Regions from separate parts of the Pseudarthrobacter sp. genome, predicted to be linked through region 3. Evidence: riboswitches for the same ligand, from Rfam matches in the RefSeq annotation. Region 3 holds a riboswitch; each other region holds the start of a gene.
What was found. Region 3 has a riboswitch for cyclic di-AMP ahead of V6M49_RS08935 (hypothetical protein). Riboswitches for the same ligand answer to the same signal wherever they lie in the genome.
Positions count from the first base shown of each region.

Region 1: another riboswitch for cyclic di-AMP. It lies ahead of V6M49_RS02550 (M23 family metallopeptidase); the one in region 3 lies ahead of V6M49_RS08935 (hypothetical protein).
Region 2: another riboswitch for cyclic di-AMP. It lies ahead of V6M49_RS03775 (C40 family peptidase); the one in region 3 lies ahead of V6M49_RS08935 (hypothetical protein).

Region 1 covers NZ_JAKFFD010000028.1:13,221-20,000, reverse strand. The annotation lists gene V6M49_RS02565 (HNH endonuclease) at 1-413, opposite strand, end outside; gene V6M49_RS02560 (NlpC/P60 family protein) at 650-1,396, opposite strand; gene V6M49_RS02555 (C40 family peptidase) at 1,568-2,242, opposite strand; cyclic di-AMP (ydaO/yuaA leader) riboswitch at 2,313-2,475, opposite strand; gene V6M49_RS02550 (M23 family metallopeptidase) at 2,624-3,448, opposite strand; cyclic di-AMP (ydaO/yuaA leader) riboswitch at 3,452-3,670, opposite strand; gene V6M49_RS02545 (metal-dependent transcriptional regulator) at 3,837-4,532, opposite strand; gene serC (phosphoserine transaminase) at 4,810-5,940, shown strand; gene V6M49_RS02535 (MFS transporter) at 6,024-6,780, opposite strand, start outside.
Region 2 covers NZ_JAKFFD010000038.1:52,694-59,473, forward strand. The annotation lists gene V6M49_RS03745 (NUDIX hydrolase) at 1-505, opposite strand, end outside; gene V6M49_RS03750 (DUF1918 domain-containing protein) at 568-768, opposite strand; gene V6M49_RS03755 (DNA alkylation repair protein) at 822-1,382, opposite strand; gene V6M49_RS03760 (TraR/DksA family transcriptional regulator) at 1,453-1,815, opposite strand; gene V6M49_RS03765 (cupin domain-containing protein) at 1,955-2,335, shown strand; gene V6M49_RS03770 (lytic transglycosylase domain-containing protein) at 2,358-3,650, opposite strand; cyclic di-AMP (ydaO/yuaA leader) riboswitch at 3,866-4,034, shown strand; gene V6M49_RS03775 (C40 family peptidase) at 4,038-4,889, shown strand; gene V6M49_RS03780 (protein adenylyltransferase SelO) at 4,959-6,422, opposite strand; gene V6M49_RS03785 (dienelactone hydrolase family protein) at 6,479-6,780, opposite strand, start outside.
Region 3 covers NZ_JAKFFD010000113.1:5,090-11,869, forward strand. The annotation lists gene tadA (tRNA adenosine(34) deaminase TadA) at 1-441, opposite strand, end outside; gene V6M49_RS08915 (phosphatase PAP2 family protein) at 565-1,257, shown strand; gene upp (uracil phosphoribosyltransferase) at 1,300-1,935, shown strand; gene V6M49_RS08925 (VOC family protein) at 1,997-2,371, shown strand; gene V6M49_RS08930 (HAD-IA family hydrolase) at 2,429-3,127, shown strand; gene V6M49_RS08935 (hypothetical protein) at 3,189-3,917, opposite strand; cyclic di-AMP (ydaO/yuaA leader) riboswitch at 3,923-4,075, opposite strand; gene V6M49_RS08940 (sensor histidine kinase) at 4,176-5,729, opposite strand; gene V6M49_RS08945 (response regulator transcription factor) at 5,737-6,477, opposite strand; gene V6M49_RS08950 (hypothetical protein) at 6,768-6,780, opposite strand, start outside.

The sequences.
Region 1 (6,780 bases), on a different contig from region 3:
GGTTCCGGATCAAACCTGAGCTTCCAGCCCATTTCAGCCGGGGTGTGATCGCCCTTGGTGTTATTGCAGCGGAGGCACGCGGCCACCAGGTTCTCCCAGGAGTCGGCGCCGCCACGCGACTTGGGCTGCACATGGTCGATGGTGTGGGCCCCTTTGCCGCAATACGCGCAGCGGTGTCCGTCCCGCCGCAGGACGCCGCGGCGGCTGACAGCGGTGCCCTGGTTGTATCTGGGGCGGATGTAGCGGTTCAGGAGAATCACGGACGGGCGGCCCAAAATCTCCTGAGGCCCCACCACAGGGTCATCGCCCTCGGCAATAACACTGGCCTTGCCCGTGAGCACAAGCACCAGCGCCCGGCGGAAGGTGACTACCGCCAGCGGTTCATATCCAGCATTCAGAACGAGAGTGCGCATGCACGTACCTCTTTGTGGCCGCACCCGTCAGGGGCACGAGGGCCGGCTGCCCCCGGCATATCCGGGCTATGGATCGACACCACAAGAGTAAACAAAGAATCCCGGGATCAGCTAATCCCGGAAGTAACCGGGGTCACGTGTCGGGCCTGGGCGGCTGTCCGGATCGGTACGACAGGCCGGAGACAGCAAAGGACCCCCGCCGTGAGGCGGGGGTCCTTTGAACACTGAAGCTGCTGCTAGGACACGCGGATGAAGACCGGTCCTGAGCCAACATTGGCGCTGAATACAACGGTCTGGTTGCCGTTGTAACCGCCGTGGACTGCCTGACCGTTGCCGGCGTATACGGCGATGTGGGCCATGCCCGCGCCGCCGTCGGCGTAGTAGATCAGATCGCCGGGCTGGGCCTCGGCGGCGCTCACGGTCTTACCCAGGGACAGGTAGCCGGCGGGCCAGCCGTGGTAGTTGATGCCCACGGCGGCCAGGGCGTTGGTCACCAGCATGGTGCAGTCCTGGCTGACGCCGAGCTGTGCGTAAGCAGCGGACAGGATGGCAGCACCCTTGCCGCTGGCGGCGACCGGAGCCGAGGGAGCAGCCGGAGTGGCCGACGCTACCGTGATGGTTGCCGCGGCCTTGGCCGGAGCCGGAGCTTCAACAACCGGCTCGGGAGCCTCAACCGGAGCGGGCGTGGTGGTCACGGCCGGCTTCTCGTAGGAGATGGCAATGGTGGAAGCAGCGGAAATGATGGCCGGAGCGGAAACCTCAGCCTCAAGGTTCGAAGCGGAAGCACCTTCGTGCTGGACTCCGGTGTCTGCCGCGTTCGCGGCGATACCACTGGTCAGGACAAGGCCGGAAGCAGCAGCGATAACCGCAGCCTGGCGGCCCATGCCGCCGGCGTTGTCGCCGACAGCCTTGGCAATGACAGCCAGCGAGTTGGTCTTGGTGACCTCGGCGCGGTGCCGTGCAACAGTTGCACGTGTAGTCATTAATTTCTCTCTTTCGTTTTCCTCAGGACCGCGTAGGCAGTCCAAGGGCGTTGGAGGCGCCGGCATCTTGGGGGTACGCCGGCACATCCCGAACGGGGATTTAGCGAAAAGTCTCCAGCGAAGAATCGGTTCCGGCAGCACAGGGCTGCAGGAACTGCTGGATTGCAGGAACTACGGGGCCAGCGTGAAGAAGGATCCGCCGCCCGTGGATGCCACGGAGTGGAGCAGCGTGCCCTGTGACGGGTTCAGTGCGCTGATCATCATGCCGTTGCCGACGTAAATGCCAACGTGGGCGCCGCCATTCTGCATGACCAGGTCACCGGGAGCCGGTGTGGCGGTGGGCCGCATGGCCGTCCAGGCATTGGTGCGGGGAATGCTGATGCCGGCCTGGGCGTAGACCCACTGCGTGAAGCCGGAGCAGTCCCAGCCGTTGGGAGTGGTGCCGCCCCAGAGGTAGGGGTGACCGATACCGGTGTAGGCAAGTGCTGCCAGACCCGAAGCAGCAGCAGAGGAGACAGTGTCAGCGAGCTTGGAGGCCGCGGCCTCGGTTGCGGCAGCACCCTGAGCCCCGGTTTCGGAAGCCGTGGACTGCGCGCGGACCCTCTCAACCTTCGGCGCCGGCGTCGTCTTGATGACGGGGCGTTCGAAGGAAACGGTAGCCGTGGGCGCGGCAGTGACGGCAAGTGCCGTCTGCGCGGAACCGGACTCGGTAGAGGCGGAAACGCCGGCGGTGGAATCCGCGGCGTTGGCCGGAAGCCCCATGCTCAGGATCAGACCTGATGCAGCTGCGATAACAGCAGCCTGGCGACCTACGGTCCCGGCATTGGCACTGACGGCCTTGGACACGGAGCCCAAGGGGTTAGTGCGAACCGGTTGTGCGCGGTGACGCGCAGAAGTATGGCGTGAAGACACGAAGGTAGCCTCTCCCAATGCCTGCGAGGTGAGCTGTCGGATTCGGATGGGAGTCACCCGGCCGCGCTGCTTCACAGTGGAAGCTTTGCGACTTAACCCCAAGGCCTTCAGAATCGAAGACCAAAATTGGTTCCCCCGCCCCTGCCAGACGATGTCATGCGAACGGACCTTGAGCGGTGGCAGAGCTAGGCAATCCACTCAAGAACGTCAACTTCGGAAAAGTTGACGCGCTTTAGACGTTACAGGAGTTCCGAGCCAATGTCACATTCAGGTCACGGCATGTTGCTACGATTCGAGAGTTGGCCATCATTTGGGTCAGAGCCAGCCGGTGGGGTCGACGACTTCGCCATTGATCTGGACCTCGAAGTGGAGGTGGCAGCCCGTGGACGCGCCCGTGGTGCCGCTGAGGGCAACCACGTCGCCGCGGCTGACCGTCTGGCCTACCTTGACGCTGGCGGAGGAGAGGTGGTTGTAGGTGGTTTCAAGGCCATTGCCGTGATCCACCACCACGCGGTTGCCACCGCCGTACTGGTGCCAGCCAACGAAGGTCACGGTGCCGCTGGCAGCGGCCATGACGGAGGTTCCGCACTGTGCCACGTAGTCCTGGCCGCGGTGGAAGTCGCCGGAGCCGCCGGTGATGGGACTGACCCGGAACCCGAAGGGTGAGGCCGTAACCAGCTGGGCCAGCGGCGAGCCAAGGCTTCCGGCAGAGGCGGCGCGGGTAATGGATCCCGCGGACTGGGCGCTCAACAGCTGCTTCAGCTTGCCGTCGGGATCACCCTGGGTCACCACGGACGAGCGGCTGAAATCAATTTGGGCGGCGGCTTCGGCGGTCACTTCGGGCTGCGGAGCAGCGGAAACGGCTAATGCAGCCTGGCCGGGTGCCGGAGTGGCCATCACGGGGCCGGTCACAGGAACCGTCACAGTGAGAGCCAGGCCTGTTGCTGCCAGGGCGATGCCGGCCTTCTGGCCGAGGCCACTGGCGGCGGCGAAATCCGTCATCTGCCGGAAGGGTCCCCGGCGGCGGCGGGCTTCCCGCTGTGGGTCGCGGGGCCTCTCCGCGCTGAAATCCTCGGCCACTCTGGGCGCCGAGGCGGGACCCACCGCGCGACGGCGGCCCCTGGAGTATTGCGTGGTCAAGAATGTTCCTCTCTGGGTAGCCTGCGAAGTTAGCTGTCGGATTCGGGTCAGAGAGTTCAAAGACCCGGTCCGCCGTGACAAGCACTTGGCGCAGAGATATCCCGTGAGGATCCTTCGCTGGAAGAGGCTTGCTGCTGACGGACTTAACCCCAAGGCAGTCTTACGACTGCCGGTTGTGGTTCCCCCGCCTCTGCCAGTTGGTGACTGATGCACCTGATCCGCTGGCAGAGCTCGGCTCCGGATCAGGTAACGCTTTTGTATCGACGCTGAGTTTCAACTATAGGTGATTAACTTGGACAGTAACAATTCCGTTACCTTTGCGGAACCTTGCGTCGCTGCGCTATGGAACGGCCCCACGCGCGGCCCCACACGGCGGACCGCCTTCCCGTCAGCTGACGGAAACGAAGACGTGGGATGCCACTTCCGGGGGCAGCTCGAGCGCCCCTTCGATTCCCGGAACGCGCACCGAAATGTACTCCCCTACGCGCTCCAGGGACACCGTGGCACCGGGCCTGATCCCGCCTTCATCCAACTGGACCAGCAGCTCAGGTTCCACCTGGATGGGCTCAGCCAGCCGGCTGACTGTCACGTTCGACGCTGGCCCGTAGCCCTGCATCGCATCCAGGAGATTAATCACACCGGCGTCTGGGAGCGCGGGCGCCGGCCCGCCCAGGGCGGCCAGCCCGGGGATGGGGTTGCCGTACGGAGACTCGGTGGGGTGGTTGAGCAATTCGTAGATGCGCTGCTCTACGCGTTCGCTCATCACATGCTCCCAGCGGCACGCTTCATCGTGGACATAGGCCCAGTCCAGGCCAATCACATCCGCCAGGAGCCGTTCCGCGAGCCTGTGCTTGCGCATCACTTCCGTAGCGCGTTTCCGCCCGGCTTCCGTGAGCTCCAGGTGGCGGTCTCCGGAGACCACGACCAGTCCGTCGCGTTCCATCCGGCCGATGGTTTGGGACACCGTGGGTCCGGAATGCCGCAGCCGTTCGGCGATGCGTGCGCGAAGAGCAACGATGTTCTCTTCTTCAAGCTCCAAAATGGTCCGAAGATACATCTCCGTAGTATCGATCAGATCCGTCATCCAGCTCAGCTCCTCGAGCGCAGTACCTTGCGTTGTCCCACCGTATCGCGTCCCGCTCAGCGGCGAGGTCCGCTAAAAAGCTTAGCCTATTTTGAATTTGTCTGGATAATGCCCGGGCGGAGACAAAGAGTCTCATTGGCCGGACTATGACGGCCCCGGTTCCCCGCCCAATCGAGGGTTCAGGCAGAATAAGGGAGGTCCTTATGCAGTCACCGCCGACTACCGGCCACCCCACCGCCCGGACGTGAGCCACGTCCATGCCGAAATTGGAGCCCCCGTGAGCGAAACCAGCATCACTATTCCCGCCGACCTCCTGCCAAAGGATGGACGGTTCGGCGCAGGACCCTCCAAGGTCAGGCCGGAGCAGCTCGAAGCGCTCTCAGCGGCGTCCAAGACCATCCTGGGCACCTCCCACCGCCAGGCTCCGGTCAAGAACCTCGTGGGCTCCGTCCGTGAAGGCCTCAGCCAGTTCTTCCGCGCCCCCGAAGGCTACGAAGTGGTCCTCGGCGTCGGCGGCTCCACCGCTTTCTGGGACGTCGCCAGCTTCGGCCTGGTGGAAAAGAAGGCCCAGCACCTGTCCTTCGGCGAGTTCGGCTCCAAATTCGCCTCAGCCACCAACAAGGCCCCGTTCCTGGACGCCTCCTCCATCATCAAGTCCGAGCCCGGCACGCGCCCGGTATCGGCCGCCGAGGCTGGCGTGGATGTCTACGCCTGGCCGCAGAACGAAACCTCCACGGGTGTCGCGGCTCCGGTCAAGCGCGTCGCGGGCGCCGACGCCGGTTCCCTGGTCCTGGTGGACGCCACCTCCGCAGCCGGCGGCCTGGACGTGGACGTCTCCGAGGCCGATGTCTACTACTTCGCCCCGCAGAAGAACTTCGCGTCCGACGGCGGCCTGTGGCTGGGGCTCTTCTCCCCCGCCGCGCTGGAACGCGCCGCCCGGGTCAAGGCCAGCGGCCGCTGGATCCCCGATTTCCTGGACCTCCAGACCGCCATCGACAACTCCAAGCTGAACCAGACGTACAACACGCCGTCGCTCTCCACCCTGGTGACCCTCGACGCGCAGGTGCAGTGGCTGAACGCCAACGGCGGCCTGGACTTCGCGTCCGCCCGCACCGCTGACTCCGCCGGCCGGATCTACTCCTGGGCCGAGGCCTCCGAGTACGCCACCCCGTTCGTGGCCAAGCCGGAGGACCGTTCCAACGTCATCGCCACCATCGACTTCGACGACTCGATCGACGCCGCCGCGATCGCCAAGGTGCTCCGCGCCAACGGGATCGTGGACACCGAGCCGTACCGCAAGCTGGGCCGCAACCAGCTCCGGATCGCCACGTTTGTGGCCATCGAGCCGGCTGACGTCTCCGCGCTGCTGGCAAGCATCGACTACGTCGTGGGCGAGCTGCGCAAGTAGCTCACCCGCGCGAACGGACACTTGGGGCCCAGGAACCGGGGCCCCAAGTGTCCGTTCGCGCTGTCTTGTGGTGAGGCCACTTGTCAGCGTCCGACGGCGTCGTCCGGGTTTTCGTCCGGGGCGGCGCCGTTGACGTTGTCCCCCGGTTGTTGGACGCCCAGGTGGGAGACGACGCCGAAGTACCGGAGGCCACGGGCGCGCCGGTTGAAGGTGAGCCGGAGCCGCTGGGCGCGGATGATCCAGATCATTCCGATCACGGCGGCGATGATCCCGGAGGCGGCCGCAACGGAAAGCGACCACCGGGGGCCGGCGACGTTGGCCACCCATCCCACCAACGGCGCGCCGATGGGTGTGCCGCCCATAAAGATGGCCATGTACAGGGCCATGACCCTGCCCCGCATGACAGGATCGGTGGTGGTCTGGACGTAGCCGTTGGCACTGGTCATCATGGTGATTGCGAACAGGCCCACGGGCACCAGCGCCACGCCGAACCAGAAGTAGTCCGGGGCAAGCGCGGCCAGTCCCGAGGTCACCCCAAAGGCAGCCGCCGCGCCGAAGATCATCCGCAAACGGGGTTTGCCGCGGCCGGCGGAGAGCAGCGCGCCCGCCACGGAACCGATGGCCATGATGGAATTCATGAGCCCAAAGGCGCTGGCGTCCAGCCCGAATTCCGTGCCCACCATCGCGGCGATGAACAGCACGAAGTTAAGGCCGAGTGTTCCCACGATGAACACGGCCACCAGGACCACCACAATGTCCGGCCGGAACCGCACATAGCGCAGCCCCTCCCGGATGCGGCCCTTGCCCGGAGCCGCCCGGGGAAGCTGGCGCAGTGACGCC
Region 2 (6,780 bases), on a different contig from region 3:
TGCGCGTCCGCAGGTCCGGCCACGATTTTGCGAAACCGGGATGGAGCTCTTTCGCGTCCACCTCGTCCAACGGAACCCACTTGAGTTCGAGGCTTTCCGGATCGCTGATTACGGGCTCAAAAGGCACGGTCACCTGCACTACAACGGTGGTGTAGGACCAGTAGCCCAAGTCCAGCACAGACGTGAAGAGGACGCTCACATCCGCGGCCGGTACCGCGGCTTCCTCGTGCGCCTCGCGGAGGGCCCCGGTGACTGCGTCCTCGCCATGGTGCAATGCTCCGCCGGGCAGTCCCCAGGTACCACCGTTATGGCTCCACAGCGCGCGGTGCTGCAGGAGAACGCCCTTGCCGGGGTCATAAGCCAGCACGCCGGCGGCACCGAACCTGCCCCAGAACTTGCCGCCGCCGCCCTCCACCCAGGCGTCACCGGGGTCCCGCGGACCGGTCCGGACCGGCGGAATCGTGAGGTTCGCGTCAGGGGACGTGGCAGCCAAGGAGTGATCCATTCCACCAGTCTGACAGGTGCCCGGTGGCCCGGTGGCCCGGACGCGCGGCCGCCCGCGGCGCGTCAGCCGGTCTGTCCCGCGTGACCGCGTTCGATGGCGAAATCACCGCCCGGGTACATAACGGTTTCGTGTCCGTCGTCGAACCTGACCAGGTAGGGCGGATGACCTTCCTGACCACGGACTTCCACGATCACGCCGTGCCGGTCCGAAGATCCGACGGTCCTCCCCCGGACGATAATCCTGTCGCCCTGCGCTGCCTCCATGGCAATCACCTCCAAGCCCCAGAGTACGACTGACGGGGACTGGGGAACAGGGGTCAGTCGCGTTCCGCGTCGCGGTTCCCGGAAATGCGCTGCAGGTCGGGTCCCTGAGACGCGATGAGCCGGGCAGCGTGGCGAAGCGAATCGTCGGGGTCCTGGTGCCAGCGGGCGATGACGACGTCGGCGCGCTGGCGGCCGCTTTCGCCCAGTCCCTGCAGCAACGGAACCACAACGTCGGCAATCAGGGGGGCCACCAGCTCACCGGTCTGCGCGGTTCTGATGAAGCCCTCCAGCCGGGTCAGGTCAGAGTGGCGAAGAAGGGCAACCCGGGACTGCAGCAGCACCACGGCGGCGAGCCGCCTCTCATAGACCGGCCGCCTGCCGGGACCGGGCCGGCCCCAGAGTAGGGATGCCAAAGCGGTCACCTCATCGTGGCCAAGATCCTTGAACTTCCTGCCGGCATCGCGGACGGTGCCGCGTACGGCTCCCACTGACGATCCCCAGGAACCCAGGACCCCGCCCACCCGGGCCTCCACGTCCTCCGCCCGGTACCAGGCGCCCTCATTCTGCAGGGTGGCATCGATGAAGCCAGCAGCGTCCTGCACGCGCCCGTTCACAGCCCCCTCCCTCTCACGGCAACCGGAAGTCACGGCATTGGAGTCCACGACATCTGGGTTCACGGCGCCGCTACCGTCCCTGCCGACCGGCGGCAGCGTGGAGGATGCAAAACGGCGTCGACGGGCGGGCTTCGAGCCGTCCCTCCGCGATGGGGTCCCCGCACACGGCGCACGTGCCGTAGGTGCCCGCCGCAATCCGCGCCAGGGCCGCGTCCACCTGGTCAAGTCCCGCACTGCTCTGCTTCAGGAGCGCCGAGGCCTGCGACAGCTCGAACGCAATGGTGGAACCCTCGGGGTCGTGCTCGTCATCCACGTTGGAATCCTGGCGGGCGGCGTTGGCCGACGAAATGTCCGCACGGAGGGCGGGGAGGAGCGCGAGTTTCCGGGTGCGCTCTTCTTCCAGCAGAACCCGGAACCGTTCAAAATCGGGCATGGGAAAAGCCTAGTGGTTTGGGTCTCGACAAGCGCCGTCGGCGGGAGCATGCTGGCAATCGTAAGCGCCTCAGATGCGGTCTGGCAGCCAGGGACAGACAGCTGATGGACACAGAATCAACAGAGAAAGTCTGCGTGCCATGCCTACCAACGTCGTCACCACACTGGCAGTCAAATCCCACAACACGCCGGATGAGAAGCGCCGCCCGGACAAAACCGAAGTGGACGTAGTCAACCTCGGCGACTACACCGTTGGCCGGTTCACGTTCAGTCCCGGCTGGCGCTGGTCGGACTGCATCAAGCCGGTGGTCCAGACCGAGTCCTGCCAGAACAACCACGTCGGATACTGCGTTTCCGGGGCACTCAACGTCGAGACCACCAACGGCACCCGGATCAGCATCAGCGCCGGCGACTCCTACACCATTCCGCCCGGACATGACGCCTGGGTGGACGGCGACGAAGCCTTCGTCGGCATTGAATTCCTCAGCGCCGCGGTATTCGCCAAGGCACCGGGAACGTGACGCGGCTGCCGTCCCCCGCAAGTCAGTACCAGTTGTTGGCCACGGAATGGTTCCACGCGCCGCACGGTGACCCGTAGCGGTCAGCGATATAGGACAGGCCCCAATTGACCTGGGTCCGGTAGCTCGTGAGCCAGTCGCTGCCGGCGCTGGCATACTTGCTGGCCGGCAGCGACTGGGCGATCCCGTATGCGCCCGAGTACGGGTTGGTGGCAGTGGTCAGCCAGTTCGACTCCTTGGTCCACAGCGACGCCAGGCACGGAAACTGGTCCTGGCCCCAGCCGTAGGCGCCGAGCTGCCCGGCCGCGTAGTTCTTGGCGCCCGCGGGGTCGTTGACAGCGCCTCCCGGAACGGAAGGCACGACGACGACGGGCGGCGGGACCGGCGTCGGGCTCGGGACCGGAGGCGGGGCGGGCACGCCCGGTACAGCAGGCGGGGCCGGAGCCGGTTTCTGTGCAGCGGCAAGGGCCGCCGCCTTGGCTGCCGCCTCCGCCTGTTGGCGTGCCTGTTCCTGCGCCGCGGCCCGCTTGGCGGCCTGCGCCGTTTCATACGCGGCCAAGGCCACCTGGCCCTGCCGGAACTCCCCCTCCACGGCAGCCGTGGTCCCTTTGAGGGAGGCCAGCTGCGCGGTCAGTTCCAGGCCGTGCTCCTGCTGCTCCGCGATCTGCCGGGACATGGCCTGCTGGGCGGATTGGGCGGCGTCGAGCTTGGTTCTGGCCTCGCCGGACAGGCGCTCGCGCTCGGCCCTGGCCGCCTGCTCCTGATCGGCCAGGGCACGGGAAATGCGTTCGGCGCTTGCAGATTTGTTGACCAGGGCCGCAGTCTTATCGCTGACGATCTGGACGATATTCAGGCCGTGGATGCTGTTGTTCTGCACGGCGTCGAGGGCAACGAAGAAACCCATGTTGGTTCCACCGGTCTTGTACGATTGGGCCGCCAGAGCACCGATTTCCTTCTTGTACTGTCCCAGTTCGGCCGCGGCGCGTGCCGTCTGGGCCGTGAGTGCGTCCACAGTGGAAGTGGCGGCCTGAAGTGCCGCTTCGGCCTTGGCGTACTCCGCGGCGGACGTTACGGCCGCATTGCCCAGCGCCTCTGCTTCAGCCTGGAGTCCGCCCAGCAGCCCGTTGATCCTGGTGACTTCTGCCGCTTTGCCGGCCTCGCTTTTCTTGGCGTTCTGCACGTCTTGCCACGAGGGATACCCGCCGGGCGGCGCGTCGTCGTCGGCATGCGAGGGAAGCAGCGCAGCCGACCCCACCAGGGCGACCGCCAGCAGGCCGGCGAGGGCGGGCAGCCGCATTTTTTGAACAATCCGGGACATAGTTGGTGAGCTTACCGGGCATATACGGATTACGGGGCCTGACCTGCAACATCGTTACCGAGGAGGGAGGGAATCCGAGATGAAGCGCGGGTGGATTTCACGCCTACATTCCGTTACCGGAATGTGACATTGCCGATAACTGGAAGTTATGGTCAAACGGTGGCCCGGCTCAAGCCGGGACATTCCCGCCAGTATGCCGAGCCCTGCCGCTGACCGGGATCCAGTCGCTTTCCAGCTGGCAGGGACGGGGGAACCACGTTTCCACGGCTTTTCGAAGCCTTGGGGTTAAGTCGGTATCGCTCCGTCCCGTGCGGCGGCGCTACCGGCCGGGTATCTCCGACCCGAACCCGACAGCTCACCCCGCAGGCATGGGAGAGGCGATCAACCGTGTCCAAGAATTCCGCTGCCGCACGCCTTCGTGCGGTTCCTGCCCGCTCTACCGTCCTCATTGGCCTGGCCACTGCGGCCAAAACACACCCCCTGACGTTTGGCCGGCCGGCCCTGGTGGCTGTTGCTGCATCCGGCCTGCTGTTCAGCATTGGCGTCCCGGCTCAGGCCGGCGTCCACGGCCCGGACAACTCCGGGACTGCCAACACTCAGGTCCAGACCAGTGCGGCGGCAGCGGCTCCGGCCGCTGTTGCTTCGACTTCCGCTGCAGCAGCCCCCGCCGCGGCCAACGTCCACACAGTCGTTTCGGGTGACACGCTGGGCCAGATTTCCGCCGCCAACGGCGTCCCGCTCAACGACGTCCTTGCCGCCAACGGACTCTCGCTGACCAGCATCATCTACCCCGGCGACCAGATCCTGATCCCTGGTGCCGGCTACACCGCACCGGCTCCCGCAGCGTCTCCCGCGGCGGCGCCGGCCTCCCCCACCAACACCGGCATAAGGCTGGCCTCAACGTCCGCACCGGCGGCCCAGGCTCCGGCCGGCTCGCTCGGCGCGGCCATCCTGGCTTCCGCCAACTCCCAGCTCGGCATCCAGCAGGACTGCACCGCCATGGTGGAGAAGGCGCTGCGCTCGGTGGGTAAAAGCGTGGGTGACCTGGCTCCCGGCCAGTTCTTCCAGTACGGCCCGGTGGTGGGCACACCGGCCGCAGGGGACCTGGTCATCACGGCCGGCCATGTGGGCGTCTACGCCGGCAACGGCCAGGTTGTCAGTGGCGGGGTGGACGGTTACAAAACCGAAGTGCACTCGATCAGCTGGCTCGCCGGAGCGTCCTTCGTCCGCGTAGCGTGATCCGACCATGCTCGACGGCGGCGGGCGGCACCCAGCCCCGCGCCGCCGTCGTCCATCCCTGGTGTTCTCTCAGGTCCCGCAGAAGGTCCGATAGCTCCCGAAGTCTTCAGGGGCGGGGCCGGCGTAGCGTTCCAGCCCGGGGCGCTGCGTGTACGGATCGGCCAGGACGTCCACCAACCGGTTGAATGGGTCCAGGTCGCCGGCGATAGCCGAGTCCAGAGCCTCTTCAACCAGGTGGTTCCTGGGGATGTAGACGGGGTTGACCCGGTCCATCAGGTCCGCGTCCGGCGCCAGGGCCAGCCACCGTGCGGCCCAGGCGTCGAAGGCTTCGGGGTTCGCAAACATGGACCGCGTAGTTTCCGGCGTACCGCGGGCCGCCGAGCCGAGGCCCCGGAAGAAGGAGGTGTAATCCACCTGGCCTTCCTGGAGCAGCGCCAGCACGCCGTCCACCAGGGACGACGCGACGTCGTCGTGCGTGTCCGGGCGCAGCCCAAGCTTGGACTTCATGCCTGCCGACCAGGCAACGCTGTACAGGGCGCGGAAGCCGCCGAGGGATTCAACGGCGAGCGCCACGGCCTGGTCCTGGTCTTCATGGAGCAGGGGCAGGAGTGCTTCAGCGAGCCGGGTGAGGTTCCATTCGGCGATGACCGGCTGGTTGGCGTAGGCGTAGCGCCCGTCCGCGTCGATGGAGCTGTAGACCGCGCCGGGGTTGAACGCGTCCATAAAAGCGCAGGGACCGTAGTCGATGGTCTCGCCGGAGATGGCCATGTTGTCGGTGTTCATCACGCCATGGACGAAGCCCACCAGCATCCATTGCGCCACCAGGGACGCCTGCGCGGCTATGACCGCCTCGAAGAACGCGAGATAGGGCTTGTCGGCAAGCGCCGCGTCCGGGTAGTGGCGGCTGATGGCATGATCCGCCAGACGGCTCAGAAGGTCCGCCTCGCCGTTGACGCGGGCGAACTGGAAGCTGCCGACCCGCAGGTGGCTGCTGGCCACCCGGGTGAGCACGGCCCCGGGCAGCATCGTTTCGCGGCGGACGGGCCGGCCCGTGGCCACCACGGCGAGGGACCTCGTGGTGGGGATGGCCATGGCGTGCATGGCTTCGCTGACGATGTACTCGCGCAGCATGGGACCGACGACGGCGAGACCGTCACCCGCGCGGGCGAACGGTGTCCGGCCGGAGCCCTTGAGGTGGATGTCCCGAAGCTGCCCGTGGATGTCCGTGACCTCCCCCAGCAGGAGGGCCCGCCCGTCGCCGAGCAGGGGTGAGTAGCCGCCGAACTGGTGGCCGGCATAGGCCTGGGCCACGGGTGTGGCACCGTCAGGAATCTGGTTGCCGATGAGCAGCCGCGTCCCCTCGGGCGTCCGCAGCCAGGACGGGTCGAAGCCCAGCTCGGTGGCCAACGGCTCGTTCAGGACCAGCAGCTGCGGGTCAGGTGCTTCCTCCGCCTGCCAGGGAACCGCCAGCTCCCCGAGTTCGCGGGCGAAACGCCCGCCGAAGGTGAGCGTTAGTGGGATTGCGGTGCTCATGCTTCAAGACTACCCGTGGCAGGACAGCCCAGACCGCGGCGGATCAGACGTGCTGCTCAGACGTGCTGTCCGAACCAGGCGAGGGTGTCGTTCCAGGCAGCCGTGGCTTGGGTTTCGTTGTAGCGCTCGCCGGTGTCGTTGTGGAAGGCATGGTCGACGCCGGGGTAGACGGTGATCTGGTGGCGGACCCCGGCAGCCACCAAGGCGTCACGAAGGGCGGGCATCGCGCCGGTGATCCGCTGGTCGCGTTCGGCATACACACCGAACGCCGCAGCCTTGATGGCCGGCACCTTGTTCAGGTCCGGCGCCGGCCCATAGAACGCGGCGGTGGCCTTCAGTCCGGCCAGCTCGGTTGCCG
Region 3 (6,780 bases):
GCCGCCGTAGACCTCAACCCAGTGGTTGAGCCGGCGCTCGCGGAGGATATCGAATACCGAGCCCGCCGCTCCGGCCTTCTCATCCCAGGCACCGAAGACCACGCGGGGAATCCTGGCCAGGACCACGGCGCCGGCGCACATGGCGCACGGCTCCAGAGTCACCACGAGCGTGCAGTCGGCCAGCCGCCAGCCGTCCCCGGTGCCGCCGTCGAGTTTGGACAAGGCACGCAACCGGTCCGCCGCCTGCCGGATGGCCACTATCTCTGCGTGGGCAGTGGGGTCTCCCAGCTCTTCCCGCTGGTTCCGTCCGGAACCCAGCACGGCGCCGTCGGGCCCAATCACCACGGCGCCGATCGGCACGTCCTCGGTGGCCAGCGCGCGCCGGGCTTCGTCCAGGGCAAGACCCATCCATTCGAGGTGGTTCTTTTCTGCGGCGACCATGGCTCAATGATAGTTTCGAAGGATATCCAGCCTGCAAAGCATTAACGCCGGGGAGGCATAGTGGACACGTTCAGGGACCGTCTGGGCCAATGGTTCAAACCGTACGCCGCGCTGTGGATCACCATGCTGGTTGGGGGAGCGCTGGTGGTGACCATGGCGCTCCTGGGTGCCGAGGTTTACAACAACGTGGTGGATGAAGAGGGACTGACCGCCCTGGACCTGCCCGCGCTGGAGCTGTCCCAGGGCCTGCGGAACCCCGCACTGGATGCCGGGGTGACGGCTTTCACCAACATCGGCGGAGGCATCGGCATGCCCATCCTTGCAAGCATACTTACGGCCTGGCTCACGTTCCTGAGCCGGACCTGGCGGCCCATCATCCTGGTGGGCGGCGCCGCGGCCGTCTCCACGCTGGCCACCACGGTGGGCAAGCGGCTGGTGGGCCGCACTCGCCCGGACCACGCCGAAGCTGTCCCTCCGTACGAGACTTCGCCGTCGTTCCCCAGCGGCCACACCCTGAATACAACGGTGGTGATCGGTGTGCTGGTGTACGTCATGTGCCTCCAGTTCGAAGTGCTCTGGGCGCGCATCACCGCCATCACCGCCGGCGTGATCTTCATCATCGCCATGGGCCTGAGCAGGGTGTTCCTCGGCCATCACTGGCTGACCGATGTGATGGCCGGCTGGTTCCTCGGCCTGGCCTGGGTGGGCATGGTGATCCTGGCGCACCGGCTGTTCCACCTGCTGCGGAAACGCGAGCACGCGGGCCCGGCACCCACGTTCGAACACCCCGCCCTGCGGGACGATCCGTCGAGCTGATTCCGGGCCGGACGCTGCGCGCGCGGGTGATAGTTTTGACGCATGCGCACTCTCGTTGTGGACCACCCGCTGGTCGCCCATAAGCTCACCGTCCTGCGGGACAAGAACACTCCGTCACCGGTCTTCCGGCAGTTGACGGAAGAGCTGGTGACCCTCCTGGCCTACGAAGCCACCCGTGAGGTCCGCACCCAGCCGGTCACCATCGAGACGCCGGTCAGCACCACAGTGGGCACCGCTTTCACCAAGCCCACGCCTCTGGTGGTTCCCATCCTGCGCGCCGGGCTCGGCATGCTCGAGGGCATGACCAAGCTGGTCCCCACCGCTGAGGTGGGTTTCCTGGGCATGGCCCGCGATGAGGAAACCCTGGACATCATCACGTACGCGGAGCGGCTCCCTGAGGACCTGACGGACCGGCAGATCTTTGTTCTGGATCCGATGCTTGCCACCGGCGGAACCCTGCGCGAAGCCATCAAGTTCCTGTTCAAGCGCGGCGCCTCAGACGTCACGTGCATTTGCCTCCTGGCCGCGCCGGAAGGCCTGGCCAAGCTCGAAGAGGAACTGGCCGAGGCCAACGTGACCATCGTGCTGGCTTCCATTGACGAACGGCTCGACGAGAAGTCCTACATCGTTCCCGGGCTCGGCGACGCCGGCGACCGCCTGTACGGCATCGCCGGCTAGTACGGGCTGCTCCAGAATGTAAGTCTTCCGCTTTCCTGCCGCCGCCGTTAGCCTGTGGCGCATGGACTGGAAACTTGAACTCGTTTTTGTGCCCGTATCCGACGTGGACCGGGCCAAGGATTTCTATGTCAACAAAGTTGGATTCAACCCGGATTTCGACGAGCGGCCCATGGATGGCATTCGTTTCGTCCAGCTGACCCCGCCGGGATCCGCCTGCTCCATTTGTATTGGCGAGGGCCTCAATGACGCCCCTCCGGGCACAGCCCCAAGCCTGCAGATGGTGGTCAGCGACATCCAGGCTGCCCACGACCACCTCAAGGGCAACGGTGTGGAGGTCAGCGACATCGACATCCAGGACTGGGGGCACTTCGTCTACTTCGCGGATCCCGACGGAAACAAGTGGGCGGTGCAGTACATCCCGGGCCGTGACGCCTGAGGGCGGCGCCCGGGTCGCGACGCCTGAGCCGGTAACGCCTAAGGCAAAATAGGCAGCATGAACATCCCCACACCTACCGCCACACGAGCACCTGCCGCCGCACGAACACTGACCTGCCGGGCCGTCCTTTTCGATATGGACGGCACACTGGTGGACTCCACGGCAGTAGTGGAGGAGGTCTGGGGAGAATTCGCGGCCCGGTACGGCCTGGACATCGCCGAAATCCTGCGCACTTCGCACGGCGTCCAGGCTGCCGATACCGTGCGCCGTTTCGCGCCGGCGGGAGCGGACGTCGCGGCCCTCACCGAGGAACTGGGTGCGATGGAACGGGTGCGGACGGCCGGTATCATCGCGTTGCCGGGGGCTGCCGACCTGCTTCGCAGCCTCCCGGCCCAGGCAGTGGCGCTGGTGACTTCAGCGGACAGGACCCTGGCAGACATCCGCATGGACGCTGCCGGGCTGGACATGCCGGCCACGGCCGTGACGGCGGACCTGGTCACACGGGGCAAGCCGCACCCGGAAGGCTATCTGATGGCCGCCGGGCTGCTGGGCGTGAAACCGGATGACGCCGTGGTGTTCGAGGATGCGCCCGCCGGAATCGCGGCAGGCGTTGCTGCGGGTATCCGGACGGTGGCCGTGGGTCCGAATGCGGGCGAATTGCCAGCAGGCGTGCTGCATATCGCGGATTACCGTGCCGTGACGGCCTCCGTGGAAACGGACGCCGCGGGACGGCAGCTCATTTCTTTCCGGCTTTGACTCTTTCCGGCTTTGACGCCGGCGGATCACTTTCGTGATCCGCCGGCGCCGCTCGGTCGGCCTAGTACCAGTTGTGCGACAGGTGGAAGTTCAGCGCCCCGCACGGTGACTGGTAGCGCTCCTGGATGTAGTTCAGGCCCCAGTTGATCTGCGTGCGGTAGTTGGTGATGTAGTCCGCACCGGCGCTAGCCATCTTCTCAGCAGGCAATGACTGGACGATGCCGTACGCGCCGCTGCTGGCGTTGGTGGCCGTGGTGGTCCAGTCGGATTCCTTGGTCCACAGCGTCTGCAGGCACTGCATCTGGTCAGCGGACCAGCCGTACGTCGCCAGCTGGCCAGCAGCGTAGGCCTGCGCTCCTGCGGGGTCGTTGACTGCCACAACAGGCGCGGGCGCAGGTTCCGGGGCCGGAGCCGGAGCGGGCTCCGGGACCGGGGCAGGTGCCGGTTCGGCGGCCTGGGGCGCGACGTTGATCTCGGCCGGCGCAGCTTCCGGGGAGGCCGGGGGCTGGATCTCGGCTGTCTCGAAGCTCAGCTTCGACTGGGCGCTGGCTTGTTCGGCGGCCTGGTCCGCGCTGGCCGCAAGCGACGCAGACTCGGAAGCGTGTGCCGCGGCGCTGACGCCGACCAGCAGGGCGCACGCCGTCGCGAACACCGCGACGCGCTGGCCCACGGAGGGAATCCGCGCGGCCTTGGACAATGGGGACATAGCTGCACCGAAGCGCGTCTGCTTGCGGTGGCTGTGGGACTTTGTGTCGCCCTGCGGGCGCGTTTGTACCTTGAATTCAGACATGATGGATCGCCTCTCACACCTGCGGAGTTAGCTGTCGGGTTCGGATGAGGGCATCCGGCCACACGGCACAATCACGTGTTGGCTTAACCCCAAAGGGCACTTGGTGCCCGGGACGGTGGGTCCCCCGCCTCTGCCTCTGAAAACGGAATCCGGGAAGCGGCAGAGCTTGGCGTCATCCGGATATGCGGCCCAAACGGGAACCACACGTCATCGACGCTACAGGAGCTGGAACCTTAAGTCACATTTTGGTAACGGGAATCACGGCGATGGTGTGTCGCCTTGCTGCGCTCGGGCGTCAGTGGGTTGCGCCAGCGCGCCGGCAGGGAAGAGCAATGCGAACTCCGTCCGTCCGGCCCGTGATGTCACTTCCACGCTCCCGCCATGGGCCTCCATGATCGACTGGACAATGGCCAGGCCCAAGCCACTTGTGCCTTCGGACGCCCCGGCGCCCGAGGCCGGCGCCGTACCCTTGCGCGCCGCGTCTGCGCGGGCAAACCGGGAGAAAACGTGGTCAACGAACTCCGCAGGGATGCCCCCGCCGTCGTCCGTTACCGTCACCGCTGCGCCGCCATTGGCAGACTTCGTGACAGCGGTGACCACGGTGGTTCCCGGCGGCGTGTGCTTGCGCGCATTGGATAGCAGGTTGACAAGCACCTGACGCAGTTGGGATGCATCACCCGTGACGGCGAGCGGCTCGTCAGGCAGTTCAAGGCGCCATTGGTGGTCCGGGGCGATGACCTTCTCGTCACTGACGGTTTCGATCACGAGTTGTGTGAGGTCAACTTCGCTGAGCTTCAGGGGCTGGCCCTCATCGAGCCGGGCGAGCAGGAGCAGATCCTCCACCAGGGTGGTCATGCGTTCGGACTGGCTTTGGACCCGGGCCAGGGATTTCCGGCCGTCCGGCGTGAAGTCCTCGGTCATCCGCATCAGCTCCGTGTACCCGCGGATGGCGGTCAGCGGGGTGCGCAGCTCATGGGAAGCGTCGGCAACGAACTGCCGCACCTTGGTCTCGCTCCGCTGCCGCGCCTCGAGGGCACTGGCGACGTTGTCCAGCATCAGGTTCAGGGCGTGCCCTACGCTGCCCACTTCGGTTCCGGGGTTGGAGTTCGACGGCGGGACGCGCACCGCGAGTGCCACCTCGCCCGCGTCCAGCCGGAGCCGGGCCACCCGGGTTGCCACCTCGGAAAGCTGCTCCAGCGGCTTCATGGTGCGCCGGATCAGCACTGTTCCTGCCAGTCCGATCAGCGCCAGGCCGCCCAAGGAGACAAACACAAAGGTCCACACCAGCGATGCCAGCGTGCTCTCCTTGGCGGCGAGCGGAAGGCCCGTGACAAGGACATCGCCGTAGCCGGTTTGGACGGCCACAATCCGGTAATCCCCGTTGGACAGCGAGCGGTTCACGGGGATGCCGTTCTGCGTCAGCGCCAGCAGGGTCTGCTTGTCCTCGGAGTCGAGGGGTAGGCGTGTGGTGTCCGAGTCCAGGAAACCGCCACTGGGGATCTGGCCGTTCAGGATCCGCGCATTCAGCGTTCCGACACTCTGCCCGCGGGAGTCAAGCGGGTCCGGCCTGCCGTTGAATCCGCCCAGGGGCGGGCGGCCCGGACCGTTCGAGAGTTTGGCGGCCTGGCTCAGCTGTTCATCCAGCTGACCCGTGAGAAAGGAATCCATGGAGGCGTAACTGAACAGCCCCACGGCGCCGCAGATGGCCACCAGCAGGGCCATGGCCAACAGGATCAGGCGCGTGCGCAGATGCCAGGTGTCCGGTTTCAGCCAGCTCCGGGCTGGTGCTGGGGTTGCTCGCGGCGAGGACATGGAGCTGTTACTCAGCCGGTTTGATGACGTAGCCGGCGCCCCGCACGGTATGGATCATGGGCGGGTGCAAGGCATCCACTTTCTTGCGCAGGTAGGAGATGTAGAGCTCCACAATGTTGGCCTGGCCGCCGAAGTCATAGTTCCAGACGCGGTCCAGGATCTGGGCTTTGCTGATGACGCGTTTGGGGTTCTCCATGAGGTACCGGAGCAGCTCGAACTGGGTGGCGGTGAGCTGGAGGGCGTCGCCCGCACGGGTCACTTCGCGGGTGTCGATGTTGAGGACAAGATCGCCCACCACAAGTTCGGCAGTGTCCATCGCGGCAACGCCGGAGCGCTGGACAAGGCGGTGCAGCCGCAGCAGGACCTCTTCCATACTGAACGGCTTGGTCACGTAGTCGTCCCCGCCGGCCGCCAGGCCCACGATCCTGTCCTGGACGGCGTCCTTGGCAGTCAGGAAAAGCGCAGGTACCTCCGGCGCGAAGGCGCGGATCCTGCCCAGCAGCTCAACGCCGTCGAACCCTGGCAGCATCACGTCCAGCACCAGGACGTCCGGGCGGAACTCCTTGGCAAGCTTGACGGCCTCCGGGCCATCCGAAGCCACCGCAACGGACCAGCCGGCCATGCGCAGCCCCATGCTCATGAGCTCGGAAAGGCTGGGTTCGTCGTCAACCACCAGGGCGCGGATGGGGGAGCCGTCCGGGTGGGTCAGTTGTGGAAGGTTGTTGGTCATGGAGTGCGAAGTGGCCATGGGACAACTCTCCGATCATTCGGTTAGCCCGCGCTATGGGGTTCCTGTGCGCACGCTGTGAATCCCAGCCTAGCGAGCTGGATGGGCGATCTGGGGGCCGGGCGGGACGCCGACAATCCGCCGGCGGACGCCTTCTCCGCTGGACAGGCGGCAAAACCCGGCAGGGAATCTCGGCAAGTCATTGGCCGGTGAATTTCAAGGTCTTGATATGGCGAAAGGGCGAACATTGTTCGCCGGAGAGGGCCATTTGCGCACCCATGACGGACAACAACTCCTATTTTGCCGCCAAATCAGAATGGTGAT